DNA from 2 places in the Streptomyces sp. NPDC005931 genome. Region 2 is predicted to be linked to the other one. Evidence: riboswitches for the same ligand, from Rfam matches in the RefSeq annotation. Region 2 holds a riboswitch; the other holds the start of a gene.

Region 1 (4,820 bases), on a different contig from region 2:
TAACTCCCCTATTACTGGCCCTTGCACAGATCCACACTTCGCGGACCCGGGTCAGACCTCACCCCCCACGGTTGGGGGCGTGCGCCGGAACGCGTCGACCGCGGCTGAATGTATCTGTCCAACTGCCGTCTGCAACAGGTCAATCGGACGAGAATTCTGGACGACACCGGTCCGGAATGTGGCGACAATTCACCTGAATTCAGGGCAAGTCGGGCTACGCAAAGGGCACAAAAGCCGCGAAAGGGGCCCACACTTTGGCTACATCTTGTCGGGTCTGCGGCAGGAATTCAGGGTTCCCGATCAGTGGATCAGGAGCGCGTTCCCCAACTCTACCGCGCTCAATCCAATGGAATTGCCCCCTCCGCTTCTCTTACGGAGGGGGCAATTCGATGAACACTCGGTAATCGTGGTTACCGAAGGTAATGATCAGCCGCCGGCGACGGCCGGGATGATCGACACGCCGGCCCCCTCCGGGGTGGCCGTCTGCAGGCCCTGCTCGAAGCGCACGTCGTCGTCGTTGACGTAGACGTTGACGAACCGGCGCAGCCTGCCCTGGTCGTCGAGGACGCGGGCGGCGATCCCGGTGTGGTTCTTCTCCAGGTCCTCGATGACCTCGGCGAGGGTGGCGCCCTCGGCGCTCACCTCGGCCTGCCCGCCGGTGTAGGTGCGCAGGATGGTGGGGATGCGAACGGTCACGCTCATGCGAGGCCAGCCTCTCGGAAGGAGTCCAGGGTGGGGCGGATGGTGGCGGTCGGACCGGTGCCGGCCACCGCGTCGAGGGTCTTCAGGCCGTCGCCCGTGTTGAGCACGACCGTCGTCAGCGCCGGGTCGAGGACACCGTTCTCGATCAGCTTGCGGGTCACGCCGACCGTCACGCCACCCGCCGTCTCGGCGAAGATGCCCTCCGTACGGGCCAGCAGCTTGATCGCGTCGACGACCTGCTCGTCCGTCACGTCCTCCACGGCGCCGCCGGTGCGGCGGGCGATGTCCAGCACGTACGGCCCGTCCGCCGGGTTGCCGATGGCCAGCGACTTGGCGATGGTGTTCGGCTTCTGCGGCCGGACCACGTCGTGCCCCGCCTTGTACGCGGCGGAGACCGGAGAGCACCCCTCGGCCTGCGCGCCGAAGATCTTGTACGGCCGGTCCTCGACCAGACCCAGCTCGATCAGCTCCCGGAGACCCTTGTCGATCTTGGTCAGCTGCGAGCCGGAGGCGATCGGGACGACGATCTGGTCGGGCAGCCGCCAGCCGAGCTGCTCGCAGATCTCGTACGCGAGGGTCTTGGAGCCCTCCGCGTAGTACGGCCGCAGGTTGACGTTGACGAACCCCCAGCCCTCGCCGGCCGGGTCGCCGATCAGCTCGGAGCAGAAGCGGTTCACGTCGTCGTAGTTGCCCTCGATGCCGACGAGCTCACCGCCGTACACGGCGGCCATGACGACCTTGCCCTGCTCCAGGTCGTGCGGGATGAACACGCAGGAGCGGAAGCCGGCCCGGGCGGCGGCGGCACCGACGGCGCCGGCCAGGTTGCCGGTGGAGGAGCAGGACAGGGTGGTGAAACCGAAGGCGCGGGCGGCCTCGATGGCCTGGGCGACGACGCGGTCCTTGAAGGAGTGCGTCGGGTTGCCGGAGTCGTCCTTGACGAAGAGCCTGCCGGGCTCGACGCCGAGCTCACGGGCGAGGTTGTCGGCCTGCACCAGCTCGGTCCAGCCCGGGTTGAGGTTCGGCTTGGTCGCCACGTCGGCGGGGACGGGCAGCAGGGGCGCGTAGCGCCAGATGTTCGCGGGGCCCGCCTCGATGCGCTTGCGGAGCTCCTCGGTGTCGTGGGCCGAGAAGTCGTAGGCGATCTCCAGCGGGCCGAAACACTCCTCGCACGCGAAGACCGGACCGAGGGGGACGCGGTGGCCGCATTCGCGACAGGAGAGCGCTGCGGCGGGGCCCAGGTCGACGGAGCCGGCGGGGGAATCGGTGGTGCTTGCAACAGTCTGCACAGCCATGTGAGGCGAGGCCCTTTCTCCTCATCTTCCTCACGACGCATCTCGCCGTGAGACGGATTTGGCACCTTCCCTAGCCGGGAGCCTCGCTGGAGCGACCGCCGCTGTCGCGGTGATCGGCTACGAGAACCGGCTGGAGGGTTGCCGGGGCTTCATCGGGCCGTGTCCCTCTGCCCCTCTGGATGAGCTGTATTCGGTTGTGTTTCCGCTGGTGTTTCTGGCGGACGCTGGGTCGCGGCCCCCGACGTGCAATGGTCATCCGCGTTGCTCAAGACTGTAACCGAAGGCCAGGACAGTTGAGATAGTCGTCCGAACCGCGAGATGGATCACACAGGTGAGGAGCAGCGGAAGGTGCTGGAAGAAGTCGAGCGCTGGCTGATCGAACGCTCCTGGTCCGTGGCCGACCGTCCGATGCACCGGATCCTGGCCGCCAAGCGCGCCACCGGGCAGACGGTGAGCGTGGTGCTGCCCGCGCTCAACGAGGAGGAGACGGTCGGCGACATCGTCGCGGTCGTCCGGCACGACCTGGTGCTCCAGGTGCCGCTGGTCGACGAGATCGTGGTCGTGGACTCCGGGTCGACCGACCGCACGGCCGAGGTGGCCGCCGCGGCGGGCGCGACCGTGGTGCACCGGGACGCGATCCTGCCGCGCGTCCCGGCCGTGCCGGGCAAGGGCGAGGTGCTGTGGCGCTCGCTGCTGGTGACCCGGGGCGACATCGTCTGCTTCATAGACGCCGACCTGCGCGAGTTCTCCTCCGACTTCGTCTCCGGCATCGTCGGGCCGCTGCTCACCGAGCCGGACGTGGCCCTGGTGAAGGCCATGTACGACCGTCCCCTCACGGTGACCGGCGGACCCGCCTCCGGCACGGCCGCCGCCGGGCAGGGCGGCCGGGTCACCGAACTGATGGCGCGGCCCCTGCTGAACATGCACTGGCCGCAGCTCGCCGGCTTCGTGCAGCCCCTCGGCGGCGAGTACGCGGCCCGCCGCTCCCTGCTGGAGCGGCTGCCCTTCCCGGTCGGCTACGGCGTGGAGCTGGGCATGCTCGTCGACGCGTTGCACCTGGTGGGCCTCGACGCACTGGCCCAGGTCGACGTGGGCGTGCGCAAGCACCGCCACCAGGACGGCCAGGCCCTCGGCCGCATGGCCGCCGCGATCTACCGCACCGCCCAGCTGCGCCTGGCCCGCGGCCACCTGATCCGCCCGGCGCTGACCCAGTTCGAGCGGTCCGGCGACGGGTTCGAGCCGCGTACGTACTCGGTGGACACCGAGGAGCGGCCGCCCATGGCGGAGATCGCGGAGTACCAGGCCCGCAGGGTGGCCTGAGGAAGCGCCGCGAAGTGGCCGCCGCGGGCCCGGGAACGCGTCCGGCCGTATACGGCCGATCCGTACGTTTGAGCGTTCCGGGGCGGGGCTAGGTTGAGGCGTATGGCTTCCACGCAGGCTGTTCAGGCAGTTCAGGGTGCTCAGGTGCTGGTCGCGTCGAACCGCGGGCCGGTCTCGTACACGGTGGGCGGGGACGGGTCGCTGCGGGCCAAACGCGGGGGCGGCGGGCTGGTCTCCGGGCTGTCGGCGATCGGGCCGGACGCCGGGGCGCTGTGGGTGTGCTCGGCGCTGTCCGACGGCGACCGCGAGGCCGTGCGGCGCGGGGTCGGCGAGGACGGCGTGCGGATGCTGGACATTCCCGCGGACGTGCACGCCGACGCGTACAACGGCATCGCCAACTCGGTGCTGTGGTTCGTGCACCACATGCTCTACCAGACCCCGCTGGAGCCCGTCTTCGACGCGGAGTTCCGGCGGCAGTGGGCGTCGTACGAGAGCTACAACCGGGCCTTCGCCGAGGCGCTGGCCGAGGAGGCGGCCGAGGGCGCCGCGGTGGTGGTGCAGGACTACCACCTGACCCTGGTCCCGGGGATGCTCCGCGCCCTCCGCCCCGACCTGCGCATCGGTCACTTCTCGCACACGCCGTGGGCCCCGCCGGAGTACTTCCGCATGCTGCCCGGCGACATCGCCGCCCAGGTGCTGCGCGGCATGCTGGGCGCCGACCGGCTCGGCTTCCTCACCCGCCGCTGGGCGGACGCGTTCACCGCGTGCTGCGAGCAGTTCGCGGGCGGGCTCGGCGACACGCGGGTGGGCGTGCACGGGCTGGGGGCGGATGCGGACTTCCTGCGCGCCCGGTCCCACGAGGCGGACGTCGAGGAGCGGATCACCGCGCTGCGCCGCGAGATCGGCACGGCACCCGACGGCACGGCGCGCCGGACCGTGGTGCGGGTGGACCGCACCGAGCTGTCCAAGAACATCGTGCGCGGCCTGCTCGCCTTCGGGCAGCTCCTGGAGGACCGCCCCGAGTGGCGCGAACGCGTCGTGCACGTGGCCTTCGCCTACCCCTCGCGGCAGGACCTCGCCGTGTACCGCGACTACACGGCCGAGGTGGAGCGGGTCGCCGGGGAGATCAACGAACGGTACGGAACGCCGGGCTGGCGGCCGGTGCTGCTGCACCTCGAGGACGACTTCGCCCGCTCCCTGGCCGCCTACCGGCTGGCGGACGTGGCCCTGGTCAACCCCGTGCGCGACGGGATGAACCTGGTCGCCAAGGAGGTCCCGGTCGTCTCCGACGCGGGCTGCGCCCTGGTGCTGTCCCGGGAGGCCGGCGCGTACGAGGAGCTCGGCGAGGACGCGATCCCCGTCAACCCCTACGACGTCCTGGAGACGGCGGACGCCCTGCACGAGGGCCTCACCATGGGCCGCGAGGAACGGGTCTCCCGCAGCAAGCGCCTGGCCGAGGCGGCGACCGCGCTGCCCCCGGGCCGGTGGTTCCTGGACCAGCTGAAC
Region 2 (4,820 bases):
TGCGGTTCCCGGCGTGGGTGGTGCTGCCGTTCTGGGCGGCGTTGCAGTGGGCGGCGGCAGAGCGGGCGTCCGATGGGCCGGGGGTGGCGTATCTGGCGCACCTGGTGGGCTTCGCACTGGGCTTCGGCTGGGCGTGGGTGCGCTTCGGACGGGCGACTAGAGTGAGGGTCGCCCCTGCTCCGGCCACCGAGGGAGAGAACCAGCCGTGATCACCGCGATCGTCCTCATCAAGACCAGCGTGGACCGGATCCCCGAGATCGCGGAGCGGATCGCGGCGCTGGACAGCGTCAGCGAGGTCTTCTCCGTGACCGGGACGTACGACCTGATCGCCATGGTCCGGGTCAAGGAGCACGAGGACCTGGCGGAGATCATCCCGGGCCGCATCAGCAAGATCCCGGGCGTGGAGGCGACGGACACGCACGTGGCGTTCCGCACGTACTCCCAGCACGACCTGGAGGCGGCGTTCGCGATCGGCCTGGACAACTAGCACTGGTTCCGGGGCCGGTCGTTCGGATCACGCCACGGACGCGGGGTTCGGCACGCGCATCCGCGGCGTCGCCGTCGGCCCCCGACGCTCCGGGCGCCGGGGCGCGGCCGCCCGACACCGACGGCTCCGGACTCCTCTCCGCAGGGCGCGAGTTGTTCCGGCCGGAGGGACCGGCCCGGCCCGTACAGGACCCCGCCGGACGCTCGGGCGCGGGCGCCCACGGAGGTGCCGGGCACAGACGCCCGCCACGACGTCCTGCCCGCCCCGATACCCGCCGCTCAGGCCCAGCTCCGCGGGGCCGGACTCCTCACCGACGCCACGGACCGCGCCCTGCGGACGGTCCTCCCTGGCACCCGACTGCCGGCGCGCGCACGGGCGCATCCCCGGGGCGCCGACCGCAGGTCACGCCGAGGTGTCCGGCACGCACCGACCGTTCTCGGTGCGGTAGGTCCAGCGCGCCCCGTCCCGCACGAGTTCCCTCACGGCCCGCACGAACCGCTCGACGTGCTCGTCCGGGGTACCCGCGCCGAAGCTGACCCGGATGGCGTTGAGGGACTTCTCGCCGGGCGCCGCCTCGGGGGCGCCGCACTCGCCCTGGTTCCGCGGGTCCCCGCCGAGCAGCGTGCGCACCAGCGGGTGGGCGCAGAACAGTCCGTCCCGTACGCCGATGCCGTACTCGGCGGACAGCGCGGCGGCGAAGTGGGAGCTGTTCCAGCCCTCGACCACGAAGGACAGGACGCCCACCCGCGGGGCGCCGTCCCCGAACAGGGACAGGAACCGCACCTCGGGCACGTCCGCGAGTCCTTCGCGCACCGTGCGGATCAGCCGCTCCTCGTGGGCGATCAGCGCGTCGAACCCGGCCTCGGCGAGCGCCGTGCAGGCGGAGGCGACCGCGTGGGCGCCGATCACGTTGGGCGAGCCGGCCTCGTGGCGGGCCGTGCCGTCGTGCCACTCGACGTCCACTCCCCCGTCCGCGCTCCGGGTGACCCGGCGGCTGGCGCCGCCCCCGGCGAGGTAGGGCTGTGCCTCCCGCAGCCAGTCGGAGCGGCCGGCGAGGACTCCGGAGCCGAAGGGGGCGTACAGCTTGTGCCCGGAGAAGGCGACCCAGTCGACGTCGAGTTCGCGCACGCTCACCGGGTGGTGCGGGGCCAGCTGGGCGGCGTCCAGGACGATCCGGGCACCGTGCGCGTGCGCGGCGGCGGCCAGTTCCCGCACCGGCCACAGCTCGCCGGTGACGTTCGAGGCGCCGGTGACGCAGACCAGGGCCGGGCCGTGGGGGTCGCGGGCGGCGAGGGCGCGCTCCAGCGTCTCGACCGCCCGGAGCGGGCTGCGCGGGGCGTCCAGGCAGGTGACCCGGGCCCCGCGCCAGGGCAGCAGGGAGGCGTGGTGCTCGGTCTCGAAGACGAAGACCTCGCATCCGGCCGGGAGCGCGGTGGCGAGCAGGTTGAGGGAGTCGGTGGTGGACCGGGTGAACACCACCTGGTCGTCGGCACGGCAGTCGAGGAAGCCGGCGACGGTCCGGCGGGCGTTCTCGAACAGGTCGGTGGAGAGCTGGGAGAGGTATCCGGCGCCGCGGTGGACGCTGCCGTAGTAGGGCGCGTACGCGGCCACGTCGTCCCACACCCGCTTCAGCGCGGGGGCGCTCGCGGCGTAGTCGAGCGCGGCGTAGGTGACCTCGCCGCCGGTGACGAGCGGGACGGTGACGTCCGCGCCCAGCACGGGCAGCGGAGCACCGACGGACTGAGCGGCGGCAGGGGTGGACAGAGGCATGGCTGAACTCCCGGAGAGGCGGGCGGGACCCCCGCGCGAGCGCACGTCGCTCCAGCGCTGCAGGGGTGAAAAAGGGGACGCGGAGGCGGGGCTCTGCGGCCCTAGCGCATTCGCTTGCTCACGGAAGGCTCCCTCGAACGACCAGGACCCCTGGCCCCACACGTGCCACAGTGTGCGAGGGGTCCGCGCTTGCCGTGGGCCTTGCTGCTCACGGCCTGGTCCTCACCCGGGGCACCCCGCCACGGACGGAGGGTTGCCGGACAGCCGGCCGGGGCCTGATGGCTGTCGCTCATGACCTGATCCCAGATCTTGCCACACACTCCCGCATGCGCAAGGGCGCGGTCCGGCATGCGGACCGCGCCCTTGGTCACATCCGTGTGCGGTGTCAGGCGTTGCTGACCGCCACCCAGCGGTCCAGCACCCGCCTCGCGGCGCCCGAGTCGATCGCCTCCGCGGCCCTGTCCATCCCGGTGCGGATCTGTTCGGTGAGCGTCCCGGTGCCAGGCTCCAGCGCCACCAGTGCCGCCGCCGAGTTCAGCAGCACGGCGTCGCGCACCGGCCCCGGCTCGCCGTCCAGCAGCCGCCGGGCGACCTCCGCGTTGTACGAGGCGTCGGCGCCGCGCAGCGCCTCGACCGGCACCAGCTCGATGCCGACGTCGCGCGGGTCGAAGGTCTCCTCGGTCACCTTGCCGTCGCGGACCACCCACACCCGGGAAGTGGCGGTGGTGGTCAGCTCGTCCAGGCCGTCGTCACCGCGGAACACCAGTGAGGAGTGGCCGCGCCCGGCGAAGACACCGGCCATGATCGGCGCCATCCGGGGGTCGGCGACCCCGACGGCCTGGGCCTTCACCCGGGCCGGGTTGGCCAGCGGACCGAGGAAGTTGAACACCGTCCGGATGCCGAGCTGCCCGCGCGCGGCGGCCACGTGGCGGAGCGCCGGGTGGAACTTGACCGCGAAGCAGAAGGTGATCCCGGCCTCCTCGGCCACCTCGGCGACCCGCCGCGGGGTCAGCTCGAGGTTCACGCCGAGCTTCTCCAGGACGTCGGAGGCACCGGACGCCGAGGACGCGGCCCGGTTGCCGTGCTTGACGACCTTCGCACCGGTGCCGGCCACCACGATCGAGGACATCGTGGAGATGTTGACCGTCTTGGCGCCGTCCCCACCGGTGCCGACGATGTCGACCGTCGCGCCGGGCACGTCGATCACGTTGGCGTGGTCGTACAGCGCCCGTACGCAGCCGGTGATCTCGTCGACGGTCTCGCCCTTGGCCCGCAGCGCCACCGCGAACCCGGCGATCTGCACGTCGGTCGCCTCACCGCGCATGATCAGGTCCATCGCCCAGGCGGTGTCGTCGGCGGACAGGTCCCGGCCGTCCAGCAGGCCGTTCAGCAGGGCGGGCCAGGAGCGGCCCGCCGCGGTGTCGCCTCCAGCGGGGGTCACAGCGCTCATCAGCCGCTCCTGGGTCAGAAGTGTCCCGCACTGCGGGACGCGGATCTCGACGGCTCCACCCTATCCAGCCCCGGGCACGGCGAAGGGCCCCGTCCGAACACCGGACGGGGCCCCTCCTCCGTTGCGTGGCGAGCGCAGCGATCAGTGGTGGCCGTGGCCGCTCGTGATCTCCTTGTACTCCTCGACGGTCGGCTTCGGGATCTGGGACTCCTCGCCGTAGTACGCCTTGCTGAGCTTGGCGCGCAGCTTCTCGGAGCCCTTGACCTTGCGCCGGACGCCGTTCTCGTCGACCGTCGGGCCGATCTCGACCGGCTTGTACTGCTCGTGCGCGGTGAGGGTGTAGAGCTGCTCCTGGCTGAGCGGCTCGTGGACCTCGATGAACTCACCGTGCGGCAGGCGCTTGATGATGCCGGACTCACGGCCGTGCAGCACCTTGTCCTTGTCCCGGCGCTGGAGGCCGAGGCAGATCCGCTTGGTGACGACGAACGCCACGACCGGACCGACGAAGAAGCCGATACGGACGAACCAGGTGACCGCGTTGATCGACAGGTTGAAGTGAGTGGCGAAGATGTCGTTGCCACCACCGATCAGCATGATGATGTAGCCGGTGACCCAGGCGACACCGAAGGCCGTACGGGTCGGGGCGTTGCGCGGCCGGTCCAGGATGTGGTGCTCGCGCTTGTCCCCGGTGATCCAGGACTCGATGAACGGGTAGAGCGCGATGACGCCGAGGAAGAGGCCGAACAGCACCAGCGGGATGAAGACGCCCAGGACCAGGGTGTGGCCCCAGAAGTTGACCTCCCAGCCGGGCATGGCGCGGACCAGGCCCTCGGCGAATCCCATGTACCAGTCGGGCTGGGCTCCGGTGGAGACCATGTCCGGGCGGTAGGGGCCCAGGTTCCAGATCGGGTTGATGGAGGCGATGCCGGCCAGCAGCGCGGTGAAGCCGAAGACCAGGAAGAAGAAGCCTCCGGCCTTGGCCATGTAGACCGGCAGCAGCGGCATGCCGACGACGTTCTTGTTGGTCCGTCCGGCACCCGCGAACTGCGTGTGCTTGTGGTAGAAGACCAGGATCAGGTGCGCCACCACCAGGCCGAGCATGATGCCCGGCAG

Evidence for each region. Region 2 has a riboswitch for S-adenosylmethionine ahead of ACFYOV_RS01070 (aminotransferase class V-fold PLP-dependent enzyme). Riboswitches for the same ligand answer to the same signal wherever they lie in the genome.
Region 1: it holds a riboswitch for S-adenosylmethionine, as region 2 does, so the genes downstream of both, thrC (threonine synthase) here and ACFYOV_RS01070 (aminotransferase class V-fold PLP-dependent enzyme) in region 2, are expected to answer to the same signal.

What each region holds. Positions count from the first base shown of each region.
Region 1 covers NZ_JBIAIG010000008.1:128,288-133,107, reverse strand. Annotated here, with positions in the region: gene ACFYOV_RS20130 (MoaD/ThiS family protein) at 427-702, opposite strand; gene thrC (threonine synthase) at 699-1,994, opposite strand; SAM riboswitch class I at 2,013-2,180, opposite strand; gene ACFYOV_RS20120 (glucosyl-3-phosphoglycerate synthase) at 2,343-3,314, shown strand; gene ACFYOV_RS20115 (trehalose-6-phosphate synthase) at 3,417-4,820, shown strand, end outside.
Region 2 covers NZ_JBIAIG010000001.1:235,822-240,641, forward strand. Annotated here, with positions in the region: gene ACFYOV_RS01060 (rhomboid family intramembrane serine protease) at 1-209, shown strand, start outside; gene ACFYOV_RS01065 (Lrp/AsnC family transcriptional regulator) at 206-487, shown strand; gene ACFYOV_RS01070 (aminotransferase class V-fold PLP-dependent enzyme) at 890-2,257, opposite strand; SAM riboswitch class IV at 2,438-2,554, opposite strand; gene trpD (anthranilate phosphoribosyltransferase) at 2,643-3,707, opposite strand; gene ACFYOV_RS01080 (cytochrome bc complex cytochrome b subunit) at 3,849-4,820, opposite strand, start outside.